One region of the Paenibacillus sp. EB106-06-01-XG199 genome, then DNA from elsewhere that is predicted to be linked to it. Evidence: predicted binding sites of a transcription regulator. Region 1 holds the regulator's gene; the other holds the start of a gene.
What was found. Region 1 encodes Rex, which represses fermentation and respiration genes when NADH is low (regulators of the CRP and FNR family bind a similar motif). Its sites were predicted from a motif close to TTGTGAAATATTTCACAA; they were not measured.
Positions count from the first base shown of each region.

Region 1 (9,949 bases):
AAGCGGGGATCGATCTGATTCTGGTCGGTGATTCGCTCGGGAATGTTGTACTGGGTTATGATACAACCCTTCCGGTAACGATTGACGATATGGTCTATCACACACGTTCCGTGGCGCGTGGTGCGCAGAATACGTTCATTGTGGCGGATATGCCGTTTATGACGTATCACGGCAGCATTGACGAGACGCTGCGCGGTGTGCGCAGACTGATGCAGGAAGGCCGGGCGCAAGCCGTTAAAATGGAAGGCGGGCTGGAAATTTGCGGGGCTGTATCTGCCGTTGTTGCGGCCGGTGTTCCGGTGCTGGGCCATATCGGTCTGACACCGCAGTCGGTCAACATGATTGGCGGCTACCGGATCCAAGGCAAGGACGCGAAGGATGCGCAACGGCTGATGGATGAGGCCAAAGGACTTGAAGCTGCCGGGGCTTTCGGCATTGTGCTGGAGCTGGTTACGGAAGAAGTGGCTGAGGCGATTTCCAAAGCGGTCAGCATTCCAACCATCGGGATCGGCGCAGGCCGGTACTGCGACGGACAAGTCTTGGTCTTCCACGATCTGCTGCAATATGCTTCACCTTACCGGGAGAAGCGTTTCGTTAAGACCTACGCTGATGTAGGCAGCCTGATCCGTGAGGGAATCGGCAGCTACATACAGGAAGTGAAGAACCGTTCCTTCCCGGCGGAGAATCATGTATTTAATGCGGATGAAACTGTATTGGAATCTTTATACGGCGCTGCCGGAAAAGGAGCGAAATAAGATGAGAGTCGTTAGAACGATTGAACAGCTGCGTGAAGCGCTTGAATATATGCGTAAGGGCGGGCATACTCCCATCGGCTTTGTGCCGACCATGGGATACCTGCATGAGGGGCATGCAAGCCTGCTGCGCCGCGCAGGGGAAACAAGCAGTACGGTAGTGATGAGCATTTTTGTTAATCCGCTGCAATTTGGGCCAAATGAGGACTTTTCCTCTTATCCGCGTGACGAGCAGCGTGATTTGGAGCTTGCAGAGCGTGAAGGAGCCGACATCGTATTTATTCCCAGTGTGGAAGAGATGTACCCTCAGCCGATCCGCACCCAGGTATCGGTCTCTTCGCTGACCACACAGCTGTGCGGGGCATCCCGCCCCGGGCATTTTGATGGAGTCACCACAGTCGTAAGCAAGCTGTTCAATATGGTACAACCCGATTACGCCTTTTTCGGACTCAAGGATGCCCAGCAAGTGGCGGTTTTGCGCCGGATGGTAGCTGACCTGAATATGAATGTTGAAATCGTGGCCTGCCCGATCATCCGTGAAGGCGACGGACTCGCGCTTAGCTCACGCAATGTGTATTTAAGTGCAGAGGAACGCAGCCAGGCTCTGGTATTGTCCCGTTCGCTGCGTGAGGTTCGCCAATCCATGGAAGAAGGCAAGGTCCGGACGGTTGACGATGCCCGGAAACTGCTGGTGTCGGTCATTTCTGCTTCTCCGCTTGCCGTCATTGATTATGCGGAAATATTGACCTTCCCGGGCCTGGAAACGCTGGATGGTGCTTCATTGCTGAGTGATGCTGACGGCGAAATCATTATTGCACTTGCCGTGAAGTTTGGCAGAACCCGTCTGATTGACAATAATGTATTTAATCCCAAGGAGGTTGCGACCCTTGTTTAGACATATGATGAAATCCAAAATACACCGGGCAACGGTTACCGAAGCCAATTTGAATTATGTGGGCAGTATCACCATCGACGAGAACCTGATGGAAGCAGCTGATTTGCTTGAGAACGAAAAGGTACAGATTGTCGACAACAATAACGGCTCCCGGCTGGAAACCTATGTCATTCCGGGACCACGCGGCAGCGGTGTCATTTGTTTGAACGGAGCAGCGGCCCGGCTTGTTCAGCCTGGGGATACTGTCATCATCATCTCCTACGCGATGCTTTCCGCCGAAGAATTGGCAGGGCATAAACCAACTGTAGTTTTTGTGGATGGCGAGAACAAGCCGGTGAAGCTGGCCGATCATGAGATTCATGCTACTATTGCTTAATCACCAGACCTAAGCCATGTAATCAATGGCAGGGATGAAGAGCCCCCCACTTGCGAAAAATGAAGGCAGGCAAGCTTAGGCTGATTTCATTTTCAGTAAGGGGGGATGTCCCATGTTTCAACAATTATTTGCTGAGATGAATAAGATGCTTCAGGAGATCGCCACGGATTACCCTACTTCGGAGGGTGCCCGCCGGGATGACCTTTTATGCAAGTACAACATGCTTCACCGGCTTAGCGATGAGGTTATGGACGAGTGGCTCGCCTTTGCCGAGAAGTTGAGTCAGTTCCGGGAACATGCGGAATTTCCGCCACAGCCGGACGAAGAGATGCCACAGCAGGAAGCGCCTGAGCTTTTCATGGATTCTTTTGTCAGAGGGCAGGGCTACTACAAGCTGTTGATGTACCGGAAGTGTATTGATCAATTTAAGGAAGTTATTGCGCAGCACCCCGACAGTCTGGCGGCACGCCTGTATTTGGCCATGGCCTATCTGCAGGAGGGCGACGGGGAGACCGCATGGGGGCATCTGGATCATATGCTTGCGCTGATTCGCGAAAGCAAGCTGAAGGCGATGATCTACAATGCGCTGGGGTGCATCAGGGCTTCTCAGGAACGCTTCAATGAGGCAAAGGAGCTGTTCAGCCTTTCTTTGCTTCATGACCCGTCACTCCCGGAACCGAATGTCAATCTGGAGGTTTGCCGCAGGCGGGGAGGGAAGCTGCAATTCGGAAAACAGCTTGTTTCGCTTTTGTAATCATAGCCCACTCATTTAAGCGATGCATCCACTTCAACAAGCGGTGTGCATCGCCTTTTTTCGTAACTTCTGTTATGCTGATAAAGAGTCTCAAGTGAAAGGGAATAGAACTTATAATGAAATTTGCCGTGCTTGATTTTGAAACTACGGGAACCCAATCTGTGGGTGAGATCATCCAGGTTGGCCTTGCCATTATAGAAGAAGACCGGTCCATCTCCCGGGTGTATGGTTCTTACGTCAAGCCCGGAACACCGATTCCTCCTTTTATTACGGGCTTGACCGGTATCACCGATGAAGATGTGAAGGATGCGCCAGAGCTGGATGAGATGATGATGGAGCTCGTCCCGCTGCTTGACGATGTAGTGCTTGTTGGACATAATGTTGCTTTTGATTTCCATTTTTTGCAGAATGCTTTAGACCGCTGCGGCTATTTGCCGTTTCAGGGACGGATTCTGGATACGATCGATTTCCTTAAAATATGCTTTCCGTCACTAACGACCTATCAGCTGGGTGCGGTAAGTAACCATTTTGGCATCACTCATGACCGTCCGCACCAGGCGGACAGTGACGCAGAAGCTACAGCGATTGTGTTGCTTAAATGTCTCGAAGAGCTGTATAGTTTGCCTCTGCTGACCATTCAGCGTCTTAACGAGCTGTTTGCCGATGAAGACAGTGACTTGGCCTGGTATTTTGACGGCCTGCTGCGGGAGCGCGAGATGGAGACCTTCCAGCCGGAAGGAGAGCTGAATTTTTACCGTCAGCTTGCACTGGCTGTAGGCGACTGGACTGAGCTGGCGCCTCCAAGAGAAGAAGGTGTTGGCAATCCTGTGGAGAATGTATCCTTTGAGGATTATATGGCCGAGGTGACCAAACGGCTTAAGGATACGCTTCCGCAATATGAAAGCCGGGAAGCCCAGGAGATCATGATTGGCGAAGTGAATACGGCCCTTCAGGAGGACAAACATCTGCTGATCGAGGCAGGCACCGGAACCGGCAAATCGCTCGGTTATCTGCTGCCGGCCATTTATCAGAGCGTACGTACCGGGCAGAAGGTTATGGTCAGCACCCATACCATTAACCTTCAGGATCAGCTGCGCGAACGCGATATCCCGCTTCTGACCAGTGTTGTGCCTTTCCCGTTTAAGGCTGCGATATTCAAGGGGAGAGGGCACTATTTGTGTCTGCGCAAGTTTGAACATAAAATAAATAAAAAAGACTTCGTAAGTCCCCGGGAAGAAGCGCTTACGGCAGCGCAAATGATCGTATGGCTGACCCAGACGGAATCGGGTGACGATGAGGAGCTGAATTTGAGCGGTCGCGGCGGGGATTTCTGGGAGACGGTAGCCAGTGATACCGATTCCTGTCTGGGCCGTTCCTGTCCGTGGTTCCGCAAATGCTACTACCACCGGGCCAAACATGAAGCAGGGATTGCCGATGTGGTCATTACCAATCACTCCAAGCTGTTCGCAGACGTCAAAGCCGGGCACCAGCTGCTTCCGGCTTATGAGCATCTTGTCATTGACGAGGCCCATCATTTGGAGGATGTGGCGGGCAAGCATCTGGGCATGCAAATGAAGTATTTCACGGTAGCTCACACGCTTACAAGGCTGTATAAAGACAGCCGCAGCGGCCAGCTGCCGGCACTGCGTCAGACTCTGCAGTCCTCGGGCAGTGAGCAGGCTTCGGAGTGGAGCGGCGTAATTGATAAAATCTATCCCGACCTGCTTACCGTGAAGGAAACTTGGGATACACTGAGCGACAAGCTGTTCGGCCTATTGCCCGAACGCAGCGATGCAGCGGCAGGTGAAGCCGGCCAGCTGGTCACACGCCTGCTTCCCGGCAGCAAGCCCAAAGATTGGGAAGAGCTGGCGGCGCTGGAGAATACGCTGCACTTAGCCCTGAGCGACATCATCCGCAGGGGTGACAAAATGCTCAGCGAGATGCGCGATACGGAGAGTCAATCGTCTTCGGACAGCCTGGTGACCGATATCGGAGGCTTATTCAAGGATTTGGCATCCATCCGGGAACAAATCCGCTTCTTTATGGGTCTCAGTGACGATAATATCGTGTACTGGATGGAAGGGAGCGGCAACTACCGGGGCAAGTCGCTTCAGCTCTACGCCGTGCCTGTCGATGTAAGCAGCCAGCTCAAGGATCTGTTCTTCGACAAGAAGAAGAGCATAGTGCTGACCTCGGCCACGTTATCGGTCGACAAGTCCTTTCAGTTCATGATTGACAACCTTGGTCTTTCTGAAGCCTCAGAGCAAGGGCGTCTCATGACAGCGCTGCTGCCTTCACCGTTCAAGTACCGTGAACAGGCGCTGCTTGTCATCCCGCGCGATTTCCCCAGTGTTAAGGGCAGCGTAGGCGATGCGCGTTTTGTAGACAAGCTGGTGCATTCGCTGGCTGAAGCGGCGGCGGCGACCAAGGGGCGGATGCTGGTGCTGTTCACCTCCTACAAAATGCTGCGCCAGGTTTATGATCCGCTGAAAGAGGCCTTGGCTTCCCAGGACATTACGGTTTTGGGCCAGGGTGTGGAGGGAGGCAGCCGCAGCAAGCTGATCCGGCGTTTTCAGGACAGCTCTGCATCGGTATTGCTTGGAACAAGCAGTTTCTGGGAAGGAGTCGACATCCCTGGCGAGGCGCTGACCTGTCTTGCGATTGTAAGGCTGCCGTTTCAGCCGCCGAATCATCCGCTTGCTGAGGCAAAGGCAGAGCTTCTGCAGGCCCAGAAGAAGAATCCTTTTATGAAAATGTCTGTTCCACAAGCAGTTATCCGGTTCAAGCAGGGTTTTGGACGATTGGTTCGTACAGCGCAAGACCGGGGAATTGTTATTGTATATGATACCAGGGTCATCGAAGCTTATTACGGGAAGTACTTCCTGTATTCACTCCCTGGTCCGAAGATGGAGCACATGCTTACCGATCAGATGGTTCCGCGGATTGCGGAATGGCTTGACGAGGGCGGCGTTTCCTAATCTGTCATTGTATATAAATTTTTTTTATCTCTTTGTGCCATAGGCTGTGTCCCGTTCGTGGAGCGGGCACTGCACGTGGTTATCATACGATATCGCGTCAGTGCAATTCTAAATTAGGAGGAGAAAACATGAAATCGGATAAAATATCGGAGGCCGTCGTTCGCAGACTCCCAGTGTACCTGCGTTTCCTGAACGATCTCCAAAAGCGTGAAATCTCAACCGTTTCTTCTCAGGAACTCGGGCAGAAGCTGGACCTTAATCCGGCGCAGATTCGTAAGGATCTGGCCTATTTTGGTGATTTCGGCAGAAAAGGCATTGGATATGACGTGTCTTATCTCATCGAAAAGATCCGTCATATTCTGAAGCTGGATCAACAAATCAATGTGGCCCTGGTAGGTGCCGGTAACCTCGGTCATGCCTTGTCCAATTACAATGCTTATCTGAAGGATACTATGAAAATCACCGCTGTATTTGATTCTTACGCTCCCAAGATTGGACAAAAGATCAACTCTCTTACGGTTCAGCCAATGGAGGAGCTGAGTCAGACCATCCGTGATCAGGGAATCCGGATCGGGATCATCACTGTACCGGACAGCGAGGCACAGAATGTGGCTGATATTCTGGTAGAATCGGGCATCGAGGCGATCCTGAATTTTGCACCGGTCATTCTGAAGACACCTGCAACCATCCGGATTCATGCTGCCGACTTTACGACTGATCTGCAAAGTCTGGCGTATTATTTACATGATGGAAAGGAAGGAATTACAGATGAGCAGCAATAAGATGATAATTGCAAACGGACGTTTTCTGGTTCCCGGAAGCGAGAAGCCGGTCCTGAGCGGTTATATGACTATAGAAAATGATTTGATCACATACATAGGGGAAGAGAAACCCGTTTTTGAACAAGGCACAGTGACGCTCGACGGCAGCCGCCTGCTGTTCATGCCGGGTCTGGTCAATACCCATGGCCATGCTGCGATGTCGCTGCTGCGCGGCTACGGGGATGATATGGTCCTTCAAGCCTGGCTGCAGGAGAAAATGTGGCCGATGGAGGAGAAGTTTACGGGAGATGATGTCTACTGGGGCACTTCCTTATCCGTTCTGGAGATGCTGAAAGGCGGCACAACCACCTTTTTGGATATGTATGATCATATGGACCGGGTGGCCGAGGTGGTCGAACATTCCGGCATCCGTGCGGTGCTGATGCGCGGTGTTATTGGTCTATGTCCTGAAGAGGTGCAGAACCAGAAGCTTGCGGAAGCTGTTGCGTTCGCCCGCAACTGGCACGGCAAGGCTGACGGCAAAATTACAACCATGATTTCACCGCATGCCCCGTATACTTGTCCTCCGGACTTTTTCATGCGGTTTGTGCAGGCAGCACATGATCTGGACCTGCCGATGCATACGCATATGTCGGAAACGCTGCGTGAAGTGGAGCAGAATGCCGCTGATTACGGCCTGCGTCCTGTAGCGCACCTGGAGAAGCTGGGAATGTTCACCCGCCCGTCCTTAATCGCCCATGGTGTCCATCTGAACGATGAGGAGATCGAAATCCTCGCCCGCCACAAGGTGGGGGTGTCCCATAACCCGGGCAGCAACCTGAAGCTGGCCAGCGGGGTTGCGCGGGTGCCTGAGCTGCTGAGAGCCGGAGTCAAAGTTTCGCTGGGTACGGACGGGGCGGCAAGCAACAATAATCTCGATATGTTCGAGGAAATGCGGCTTGCAGCACTGATCCATAAGGGCGTCAGCGGGGATCCTACCGCAGTTCCCGCACCGGAAGCGCTGCTGATGGCCACGCAGTACGGGGCGGAATCAATCTTCCTGAACCAGGTGGGCCGCCTTGCAGCAGGGATGAAGGCTGATTTTATTGCGATTGATATCGACCAGCCCCATTTACTGCCGCATAGCGACTTGCTCTCCCACGCCGTGTATTCGGCCAGCGCCAAGGATGTCGAGCATGTCTGGGTGAACGGCAAGCAGATTGTGAAGCATGGTCAGTGCCTGACACTGGACGAGGAAGAAATCCGCCGGAAGGCGCAAGAAACTTTTGAAGGGCTGCTGAAGCGTTAATTCGACTGCCGCCGTAGTTGACATTATAACGTTTCATATATTAAGGAAAGGAAGCTGCATTTTGAGGAAAAGGAAAAAATGGCTTCTGCTGGGGATCGCTCTGTTTCTGCTCATTTTGTTCGGTCTAAGCCAATTTTATGCCTATATCATGAAGGACCAATGGAATGAACGCAGCGCGGCCAAAGAAGTTGCCAAGACCCGGGCGGGACTTACTGAGATATCCAAGGCGCAGAAATCGGTATGGGACGAAAATTCAGTGTACTGGGTGCTGACAGGGAAAAATAAAGCCGGTACGGATCTGATGGTGTGGGTACGTTTCACCGTAGACGGTAAGCCGGCCGGCGGTGATAACGGAGTTTATGCGGAAGAGCTGGCCAAAGGAACCTCGGAGAAGCAAATCCGCTCCATTATAGCCTCCCAGCTACCCGGCGTCGATATTAAACGGCTGCTTCCGGGAGTATATAATGGAGAGTACGCCTGGCAGCTTTTTTACAAGCAGGAGGGACGTTATTATTACAAGTTCTTTCGTTTTGCGGATGGTACAGCAATCGGGGATGGATATACTTTGCCGAGCAAGTAGAGGCAGGCTTGCAATAACAAATGAAAAGCGGACAAAGCGGACCAGTGCTTGTCCGCTTTTTTGCATAATATTGCTAATAAGTTGAACTAAAGCACAACCGAGGCAAAAGCAGCAGAGGGGAATTTTGGAACTGTAGGAGCGATAGGCAGTTTTTTTACTCTGACATTTTGTGAAATTTATATCCTACCTTATTTCAAGGTATCCCAATTTGATCCGGTTGCTGCTAAAGAGTTAAACCGCCGGAACCCCGTAGACCCACCGGCTTTCAAAGAAGATTATGATTTTGTTCAGGTGAACTCAGAAATGCTTGAGGCAGGAGTACATAAAATAAGGCGCGATATTACGTTGTCCTGTTCCAGAGAACCGCAAAAAACGCCTGGGTTCAGCATGAGCTGGCTGCCAGAATCAAGAATTACATAACGCAGAGAATTCAGGGGGGCTATGAAGAAGAACGCCATGGGTGCAAGATATTACAAACTGTCTGAACTTTTGAAAGGTGAGAAAATTGTAACAAGCAGTAGATAAAATTAGTTGATGATGGGGGAAGGTCGTGGATTATTTAACGTTAGCGGTGTACGTAGTTTCTCTTGCAGTTGGATTGGGAGCAGTGAAATATGGGAGAAAGAACAAAAGGAGGAAGCTGGTGGCTCTTGGCTTTATTATCCTTTCCTTTGAAATAGCCTTGCCAGTCCTTTCATTTGCCGCCGGGTTTATGGATGCTGTGGGTATATATTGATGATACTGAGTACATAACGAAGTATATACAAATAGCAATATCGAAGTCAGGAGAAATTAATATATTAGCAGAATAGAAAAGGGCCTGAATGGATTAATCATTCAGGTCCTTTTTGCCGATAAAGGAGCAAGGATTGAAGGGAATGCCCAGAAATTAGTATCAAAAATTTTAAATATATTCACACTTTCGTGCGAAATCGTATATACACCTGTGATATACTTCTACTTGTATTAAGACATGCTTAAGAGCATGTCAGTCTCGGATGGGCGCTAGACACGCTATTTATTGCAAATCATATATTTAAGTTTGGTCAACTTGAGAGGAGGACGTTTCTTGAAACTGCGTCTTGTGCCTGTACTGCTAACGTCTCTGTTGTCTGCTACACTGCTCTTTGGCAGCTTTTATGCTTATCGTCAATTTGCGGTCCATGAGCCGCTTGATAAGATAGTATCGGCTTATGAAGGTGTTAATCATTCACATATTACTATTAACCGCAATGAGGTAACCTTGAAACTGGATTTGAAACCTGGCACGAAATTGCGCGAGCTGGTGCAATACGTGAACACTGAAGGCAAGTCAGCCATTAATGGACGGTCGCTCAAGCTGGACGTTGATCAGCATTCCAGTAAACTGCTGGACGAATATTGGGATAAAGCGATGTTCTCAGTAGCAGAAGCGATGGAAAGCAAAAAGTATACACTTATACCTGCTAAACTAGATGGATTGAAAGAGCAATTTCAGGAATACAAGAATGTGACTGCAACAACTGAAATTGATGACAACAACGTCTATGTGAGCCTGAGCAACG
Region 1 covers NZ_JBYTDQ010000003.1:28,690-38,638, reverse strand. The annotation lists gene panB (3-methyl-2-oxobutanoate hydroxymethyltransferase) at 1-755, shown strand, start outside; gene panC (pantoate--beta-alanine ligase) at 757-1,647, shown strand; gene panD (aspartate 1-decarboxylase) at 1,640-2,023, shown strand; gene AC3WT9_RS10920 (tetratricopeptide repeat protein) at 2,136-2,777, shown strand; gene dinG (ATP-dependent DNA helicase DinG) at 2,894-5,755, shown strand; gene AC3WT9_RS10910 (redox-sensing transcriptional repressor Rex) at 5,845-6,537, shown strand; gene AC3WT9_RS10905 (amidohydrolase) at 6,524-7,825, shown strand; gene AC3WT9_RS10900 (cell wall elongation regulator TseB-like domain-containing protein) at 7,887-8,405, shown strand; gene AC3WT9_RS10895 (hypothetical protein) at 8,956-9,141, shown strand; gene AC3WT9_RS10890 (hypothetical protein) at 9,475-9,949, shown strand, end outside.

Region 2 (9,949 bases), 270 kb from region 1:
GTTCACATCGCGCATCAGTGCCGTTTGGTCGCCTACCCCGCCGTCAACCGCCGGGATATTGAAGAATCCAACCTTGCCGATCAGACCTTCACCGGATTGTCCTGCTTTGAATACAGAGGATTTCCAAGTCCCATCATAGAGCAGAATGGCTTCGCCACTAGTGAACTGGGTGGTATACTCAGCATATTCGAAACCAAGCTCGCCTTTTTTGAAGTAGCCTTTATCTACCCATTCCTTGTATTTCGCAAAACCTTTCACTACATTAGCATCGCTCCATTTGGCTTCACCAGTCGCGAATTTAGCCGTTACATCCGGTCCGGCATAACGTGACCAGAGGTGGTTGGCCAGCATCAGTGGCACCCAGCCAGCCTTGGATGCGCCAGCCAGTGGTACTTTGCCATCAGCCTTAATATCGGCCAGTTGCTGCTCAAGCTCTGCAAAGGTCTTCGGAGCTTCCCAGCCCTTGCTGCCATAATATTCTTTATTATAGAAGAAACCTTCACCGGAACCGCCGATTGGCAATCCGTAAATTTTCCCTTCATAAGTGAATGGATCAAGATTCGAGAATTTATCTTTAATGCCCAATTCTTCGAGAATCGGGGTCAGGTCAAGCAATTTTCCTTCTTTGGCGTATATTTTGGAGTCAGGGCTCCCAAAGAGATCGAACACTGCCGGAGGATTGCCGGCGGCCATTTCACCGCGCAGCTTCTCTTTGCGGTTCACATCAGAATCTACACCATCCAGTTTGAATGTCAGGCCCGGCACTTCACTCTGAACCTTGCCTACCACATCCTCCAGAATAGCAAGACGTTTCTGCTTATCGGCACCAACCTGTGTATGACGGATCGTCATTTCGAAAGGCTCAGCGCTGGCAGGCTCATCAGTGGCAGCAGCATTGGTTGCAGCAGCTGAATTGCTTGGTGCTGCAGTTTCTCCATTGTTGCTTGACTTATTATTGTTGCCTCCACAACCAGCCAGCAAAGCAGAAGAGACAAAAACCAGGGACAACAGCATAGTCATACTTTTTCTCATTACGGGTGACCCTCCCTATTTATTAATTTCCCTTACAACTCTTATTATAAAAAACAGTGTGTGTAATCGTAAGGTTAAGATTCATCTACTATAGGGATAAAATACTCTAATGTAAGCGAATACACCTCTAATCATTCACATACCACGTTATTTATAGTTACATATGTTGAAAAATAATTCCATAGAAAATAGACCTTGCGTCATTAAACCTCTACACAAAATCATTCTCCCTGCAAAATATTCCCTTAATCTGCTGGAACATAACATGCCTTCTGTAAAATTGAAAAGCAAAAAAGCCGTTTCCGCAGTACATAAGCTACTGCAAGATACGGCTTCGGCTTCCTATAATAGGTATCATCACTTTACAAGTGCTGTCTCGTTGCGTCCTTCTTCAATCAGCCGGTAAGCGCGCTGCACTTCTTCATCGGTCGGTGAGGGTACCCCTTCTAGCTCATAGGGACGGCCAAGTTCTTGCCATTTATAAATCCCCATTTGGTGATAAGGCAGGATTTCAAACTTCTCTACCCCATTAAGCGTTCCAATGAATCGGCCGAGATTTAGCAAATCCTCTTCCTTATTATGAATGCCAGGAACGTACACGTGGCGGATCCACATTTTACGGTTATGATCTGACAACCAGCGGGCCAGCTTCAATGTACGATCATTCGACTTACCGGTCAGCTTAATATGCGCTTCATCATCGATATGCTTGAGATCAAGCAGCACAAGATCAGTAACATCGAGCAAATCGCTGATCTTCGAACCATCATTATAGCCATTTGTATCCAGTGTGGTGTGCAGATTCCAGCGCTGTTTCACTTCAGTGAACAGTTGTTTGACAAAATGCGCCTGCAGCGTTGGTTCGCCGCCAGATACGGTAAGCCCGCCACCTGAAGACTTATAATAATTCAGATAAGGTTCGATTTCCGCCAGCACTTCCTCGATGCTCATTTCTCTGCCTTCATTAAGACCCCAGGTATCCGGGTTATGACAATACTGGCATTTCAATAAGCAGCCCTGCATAAATAGAACAAAACGGATACCAGGCCCGTCTACGGTCCCGAACGTTTCTAAGGAATGTATATGTCCATTAGCCATATGATGACTTCCTTTCGAAAAGAACTTAAAATTTTAATTAATTTTTAGCAAGATTTTACCGCCCCCTGAATCAAGGGCGGTATCACCTCACTCCTATTACATCTTATACAAGAACTGTATTACACAGTTAATTTAATTACATTGTACCGTGGAATGTACGGTTGATAACATCCAACTGTTGTTCACGGGTCAGCTTGATGAAGTTAACAGCATAGCCGGATACACGAATGGTCAATTGAGGATAGTTCTCCGGATGATCCATAGCATCGATCAGTTGTTCACGGTTAAACACGTTAACGTTCAAATGCTGAGCGTTGTTGTGGAAGTATCCGTCCATCATGAATACCAGGTTGGACTTACGGGACTCTTCGTCTTTACCCAGCGCCTTAGGAACGATGGAGAACGTGTTGGAAATACCGTCTTGTGCCTCGGAATACGGCAGTTTGGCAACAGAGTTCAAGGAAGCCAGTGCGCCTTTCTTGTCGCGTCCGTGCATTGGGTTAGCACCTGGAGCGAACGGTTCACCTTTCTTACGTCCGTCAGGAGTAGTACCAGTCTTCTTACCGTAAACTACGTTCGATGTAATGGTTAATACCGATTGAGTCGGCATAGCATCACGGTAAGTTTTGTGTTTGCGGATCATCGACATGAAGGTTTCAACCAGTTCAACCGCGATGTTGTCAACAGCATCGTCGTTGTTGCCGTAGCAAGGGAATTCACCTTCGGTTTCAAAGTCGATGGCAATGCCTTGTTCGTTGCGGATCGGTTTAACCTTTGCAAATTTAATTGCGCTCAGGGAGTCAGCAGCAACGGACAGGCCGGCGATACCGCAAGCCATCGTACGCAGAATGTCACGGTCATGCAGCGCCATTTCGATGCGTTCGTAGGAATATTTGTCATGCATGTAGTGAATGATGTTCAGGGTGTTGACATAAGTCTTAGCCAGCCACTCCATCATCGGTTTGAAGCGTTTCATTACTTCGTTGTAATCCAGATATTCGGAAGTGATCGCAGGGAATTCAGGTCCAACTTGTACGCCTGATTTCTCGTCTACTCCACCATTGATCGCGTACAGCAAAGCTTTTGCCAGGTTGGCGCGGGCGCCGAAGAACTGCATTTGTTTACCAATGCGCATTGGGGATACGCAGCAAGCAATTGCGTAATCTTCACCCCAATATGGACGCATTACATCGTCATTCTCATATTGGATAGCGCTGGTTTCGATGGAAACCTTGGCACAATACTTCTTGAAGCCTTCAGGCAGTCTTTCGGACCACAGAACCGTCAAGTTAGGCTCTGGAGCAGGTCCCAGGTTGTACAGGGTATGCAAGAAGCGGAAGCTGTTCTTAGTTACGCGTGTTGTTCCGTCTTCAGCCATACCACCGATGGATTCCGTTACCCAAGTAGGGTCACCGGAGAACAGTTCATTATAGTCAGGCGTACGCAGGAATTTCACAATACGCAGTTTCATTACGAAATGGTCAACGATTTCTTGTGCTTGTTCTTCAGTAAGTGTACCTTCTTCAAAATCGCGCTGTGCATAGATGTCGAGGAAGGAGGATACACGTCCCAGGGACATTGCAGCACCGTTTTGTTCTTTTACTGCTGCCAGATAACCGAAGTATACCCATTGAGTAGCTTCTTTGAAGTTGTTCGCCGGTTTGGAAATATCAAGACCGTGAGCGGCAGCCATTTCTTTCAGCTCACCCAGAGCGCGGATTTGTTCCGACAGCTCTTCGCGCAACCGGATTACTTCTTCAGTCATGGAATCAACTTCAAGCTCCGTTAATTGTTGTTTCTTGTCTTTGATCAGGAAGTCAATACCGTACAGGGCAATGCGGCGGTAGTCACCGATAATACGTCCGCGGCCGTAAGCATCAGGAAGACCTGTAATAACGCCGGATTTACGCACCGCTCTCATGTCAGGTGTATATGCATCAAATACGCCTTGGTTATGCGTTTTGCGGATATTCGTAAACATTTCGACAATGTTGTTCGGAAGCTCGAAGCCATATGCTTTGGTGGCATCGATCATCATCTTAATACCGCCGAACGGTTGAATAGAACGTTTGAAAGGAGCGTCAGTCTGTACGCCTACAATTTGTTCCTTGTCCTTGTCGATGTAGCCTGGCTTGTGGGAAGTGATGGTGGAGACAGTATCCAGGGAAACGTCCCATACGCCGCCTCTTTCTCTTTCTTCCTTGCTCAGCTGGGAGATAATCTTCCACAGTTCAGTAGTGTTGCTGGTAGGACCCACAAGGAAATCTTCGTTTCCTTCATAAGGCTTGATGTTTTTGGAAATAAATTCGTTAACGTCGACTTTTCTGGCCCATTTACCTTTTGTAAAACTTCTCCAACTCGACTTCACTTCTTGTACATCTTTTTCAATCACCGACATGCTAAATCCCTCCATTTATATTTATTATATTTGTAGAGATCGCGGGCTTGAAGGTTAATCCCGTGTCTCGTGATCCCAAAGATATGGTTGTAATTAAATTCACAATCGCGTCTTCATAACTGGGACCGTTCTTTATATAAACATTTTAGTTTATTTTCTGAAAAAGGACTGTGACAAATATCACCTTTCCGGTGATATTTGTCACTGCCATCCCCTTCCATATTAACCTATAACCTTATCCTTTGCTAAGCAATCACCAATTAGTTGTCGAATTTTCCGTAGAATGCGTTGCGGTATACATCAGCAAGTTCAGTAACCAGCGGCAGTTTAGGGTTGGCAGTAGTACATTGATCTTCAAATGCACGGTCAGCCAGATAGTCTACGCGGGATTCGAAATCCTTAGGATCAAAGCCGAGTTGTTGGAACGACTCTTCAATGCCCAATTTTTTGTTCATGTCGCGGATTGCATTGATCAGGCTGGTTACGCCTTCTTCGGTAGTGCGTGCAGGCAATCCCAGAATACGGGCGATTTCAGCATAACGTTCGTCAGCTACAAAGTGTGAATATTTAGGGAACGAAGCAAACTTCGTTGGTTTCTTGGCATTGTAACGGATAACGTGCGGCATCAGGATGGCATTGGTACGTCCATGAGCCGTGTGGTATTGACCGCCCCATTTGTGCGCCAAGCTGTGGTTGATGCCCAGGAATGCATTGGCAAATGCCATACCAGCCAGCGTCGATGCGTTGTGCATTTTTTCGCGGGCAAGTTTGTCGCCTTCAAGTGCGGATTTCTCCAGGTATTGGAATACCAGCTGGATAGCTTTGATAGCCAGACCATCGGAGTAGTCACTTGCCATAACGGAAACATAGGCTTCAATCGCATGTGTCAATACGTCCATACCTGTATCGGCAACAGCAGTCTTAGGCAAGCTATATACAAACTCAGGGTCGATGATCGCTACGTCCGGAGTCAGCTCGTAGTCTGCAAGCGGATATTTAGTATTATTTGCAGTAGTTTTGTCAGTAATAACCGCGAAAGAGGTTACTTCCGAACCTGTACCCGATGTTGTTGGAATAGCTACAAATTTCGCTTTGTTGCCTAGCTTAGGGAATTTGTATACCCGTTTGCGGATATCCATGAACTTTTGTTTCAGACCGTTAAAGTCAGCATCCGGGTGTTCATAGAACAGCCACATTCCTTTTGCAGCATCCATTGGGGAACCGCCGCCAAGTGCGATGATGCAGTCCGGCTGGAATCTGTTCATCATAGCTGTACCTTTTTCCACGGTAGTTGTCGATGGATCCGGTTCAACTTCCGAGAACACTTCGATCGCTACAGGAGTCTGGCGTTGACGCAGGTAGTGCTCTACTCTTTCTACATAACCCAGTTTAACCATCATAGGGTCAGTGATAATTGCTACGCGGGTAATATCAGGCATTTTGGCCAGGTATTGAGTGGATCCCTTTTCGAAATAAATCTTATCAGGCACCTTAAACCATTGCATATTCACGGTACGACGGTTCACCCTTTTCACATTGATCAGATTGATGGCAGTTACGTTTTGCGATACCGAGTTGCGTCCATAAGATCCGCAGCCCAGAGTCAACGAAGCGATATTTGTATTGTAAATGTCGCCGATGGCGCCATGTGTTGAAGGCGAGTTAACAAGAATACGTCCAGTTTGCAGACGGTTCGAGAACTTCATGATAACTTCTTCATTGTTGGAATGGATCGCCGAGCTGTGTCCCATACCGCCGAATTCGACGACTTGAGCTGCGCGTTCAATCCCTTGGTCAGCGTTCTTAACCTTGTAGCAAGCCAGAACCGGGCTAAGTTTCTCAGCGGACAGCGGGTACTTGGTGCCTACGCCTTCGAGTTCAGCTACCAGAATCTTCGTTCCGGCAGGAACCTGGATACCGCACATTTCAGCGATCTTCACAGCGGATTGACCTACGATTGCCGGGTTAACCGCACATTTTTCTACATTCATTGCGCCGTTAGTCAGCTTAGCAGCTTCTTCTTTATTTACAAAGTAGCAGCCATTTGCGATCATTTTCTTTTTCACTTGGTCAAAAATCGCTTCTTCAATAATAACAGCCTGCTCGGAAGCACAAATCATACCATTGTCGAAAGTCTTAGAAAGAATAAGGTCGGTAACCGCTTGGTCGATATCAGCACTTTTCTCAATGAAGGCAGGTACGTTACCAGGGCCTACGCCGAGAGCCGGTTTACCGCAGCTGTATGCCGCTTTAACCATTGCAGATCCGCCTGTTGCCAGGATAAGAGCGACGTCCGGATTGTTCATCAATGCGTTTGTTTTGTCCATTGTCGGAAGCTCAATCCATTGGATACAGTTCTCAGGAGCGCCTGCTTTCACAGCTGCATCATGAAGAATTTTTGCTGCTGCGGCACTACATTCTTGCGCTGATGGATGGAAACCGAATATAATAGGATTACGTGTCTTAGCGGCAATCAGTGCTTTAAACATCGTTGTGGATGTTGGGTTGGTTACCGGTGTGATACCCATTACGATTCCGACCGGCTCGGCAATTTTTTGGAAGCTGTCATATTTATTATCTTCAACGACGCCTACTGTTTTGTCGTATTTAATTCCGTGCCAGATATATTCAGTTGAGAAGATGTTCTTCGTAATTTTGTCTTCGTATACACCGCGTCCTGTTTCTTCTACAGCCAATTTTGCCAGGTACATATGCTTGTCGAGCCCAGCCAATGCCATTGCATGAACGATTGTGTTAACTTGCTCTTGATCCAGGGCCATGTATGCTTCTTGAGCTTTCTTTGCTTTATCCACCAAAATCTGAATATACTCTTCAGCGGTGGTTTGTTTCACTTGGGCGGCGACTTCGTTTTTAACTGCCATCTCCCTCGTCCTCCTGTCAATTTTTAGTTGTTTTTCTCTACACGTTTATCTTATCACATCCTCTCCAACATTTAAAGTGAAATCTTTCACAAAGTATAAAGTTTTTTTTGATTTGTTTTCAAAGCGCTTTCATTTAATCATATTCAGGTATTATTTCCATTTTATATGGTAAAATTCGTTTATATTTGTCCAATCTGCGAACAGCAAAATAAGGACTCTAACCGTATGAACCCGTTATAGGGCTTCATAAAGCATTTTTTTGCTATTTATTGCTAATTACATCTATATTTCTTTATCTCATTCCTCCCGCCTTATCCTTGATTTCCTCCTCCCTCACCTAACCTTTGGAGAACTATTTACAGCAAAAAGACAGGGGAACAACGTCCCCTGCCTCTTCCGCTTTTTACATTTCATTTATAAAAATTCCCATTTTATAAACTTCCTACTCTACTTTAATAGTATCAAAGAATTTCTCCTGCACAGTTTTGGCAGCAGCATCAAGCTGTGCTTTGGAGTCGGTTCCTTTTTTGGAGAACAGCTCCTGAATCACATTGGACAGGGTTGCATAATAATCTTGAGTATTGTACTGTGCTTCCGGTTTGCCGTCCAAGAGGGCCATAATATCCGGGTTATATTGGTACACGATATCGGAATACTTGTCATATACCGCCTTTGTCTTCTTGCCGAACTCGGAATCTGCAGCATAGTAGTCCAGAAGCGGCGGGATGAAGTATTTGCCGTCCGCTTTACGCTGCTGCAGAATAGCGTCGAGCGCATCAAGTCCTTTATCTGAGAAATAATCAAAGGTAATGTAACGGAACGCCATCTCCTGCTCGTCTTTTGTAGCGTTAGGATTGATGACCAGATAGTCTCCGCCAAGTACTCCGGTATGCTTGCCGCCTTTTTCAAAAGCAGGCATCGGATAGGTCAGCACATCTGCAGGCTTCAATCCCCCTTGGTTCAGCGCTTGCTCAATAACTCCGTCGGAACCCGCCATTACCATGGCCGTACGTCCTTGTTGGAATGCACCTACAGCATCACCCCAGCCAAGTGCCCAATCCTGAGGAATGGCTTCTGCTTCCCATCTCAGCTTCTTGTAGAAGTCCAGCGCTTTCACACCTGCATCGGAGTTGAAGGTTGCAACAACCTTGCCGCCTTCAACTTTTTGAATTTCTCCGCCCGCTTCGAACAGGAAGTTGGTCCAGTTCCAGCCTGCTTCATTGCCTTTGCCCATAGGTGCAATACCGGAAATTCCTTTTTTGGCATCTGCTGCACCTTTGGCTGTATTTAGCATATCATCCCAGGTCCAATCCATTGCAGGCACCGCTACACCTTTGTCATCCAGCATTTTTTTATTGATCATTGTCGTGGTAACATAACCCTTCTGTGTTACCCCATAGACTTTACCGTCAATAATGAACTGGTTCTGCAGCACCGGATTGATCTGATCCTTGTATTCATATTTGTTCCAAAGATCGGTAATATCGGCAACCCAGCCTTTTTCAATCAGGAATTTGGCTTCTGTAGCATAAGTGTTGAAGAAGGTCGGCGCTTCATTCGCAGCCATCTTCACACCGATTTCACTTACGTTGTACTGCCAGTCGTCTTTAACGATCTCGACGTTCGGATACTCTGCCTGGAAGCGTTTGATCCGGTCATCTTCCTGTGCCCTCATTTCTGTCAAGTCCGGCGTAGGATAGTGAATTTTGATCGTTACTTTTCTCTGAGTGATATCATCCACGGGCGCATCCGTTGGAGCAGCAGTTTTATCCGCTGTATCAGTAGTAGCTGCCGGTGAAGCTTCCCCTCCCTTATTCCCCTGTGCATTTCCGTTGTTGTTATTGTTGCCGCCGCAGGCGGATAACAACGAGCCGGTCACAAGAAGACAGGCTAAAACGCTGGAATATTTACGCATTGAAACTCCCCTTTTCAATTCATACTTAGCTAACAAAATCATCATAAAAGAGAAATCGCTTACAAACGAGGTGTATTTATATTCTTTATGTGTGCATGTTTACGATCTCTGCATAGAAGAAGTCATATTCTGATTCAGCCCTTAACCGCTGACAGCGCGACCCCGCGCATAATGAATCTCTGAAAAATCAGGAAGACCAAAATTGGCGGCAGCGAGACTAGAAAAAGAATAGCGAACTTGATATTAGTATTGAGCGCCTTGACGTTGATCACATATTTATAGATCGATGTCGCAAGTGTATATTTGTCCTCACTATGCATGACGAGCGATGGCCAGAACCAGTCATTCCAGGCTGTCGAGAAGATATAGATCGCCAGTGTGGCGAAGATTGGAATGGACAATGGTACGGCGATTGAGAAGAAGCTTCGCGGTTCCGAGGCACCATCAATCCGCGCAGCTTCAAAAATCTCAGGATGGAGCCCGTCAAAAAAGTTCTTCAGGAGCAGGAAATAAAACGTATTCGCCCCGGCAGGAAGCCAGAAAGCTGCATACTGGTTCAGGAGTCCGAGTTCCTTAAGATTGACAAAGTTCGGGATCATATAGCTGGTCGCCGGAATAAACAGC
Region 2 covers NZ_JBYTDQ010000003.1:299,274-309,222, forward strand. The annotation lists gene AC3WT9_RS12205 (extracellular solute-binding protein) at 1-1,032, opposite strand, end outside; gene pflA (pyruvate formate-lyase-activating protein) at 1,390-2,130, opposite strand; gene pflB (formate C-acetyltransferase) at 2,267-4,528, opposite strand; gene adhE (bifunctional acetaldehyde-CoA/alcohol dehydrogenase) at 4,789-7,410, opposite strand; gene AC3WT9_RS12225 (ABC transporter substrate-binding protein) at 7,853-9,325, opposite strand; gene AC3WT9_RS12230 (carbohydrate ABC transporter permease) at 9,460-9,949, opposite strand, start outside.
Region 2: pflB (formate C-acetyltransferase) is a predicted target of Rex. The motif match lies at 4,616-4,633, and genes of this name have one in related genera.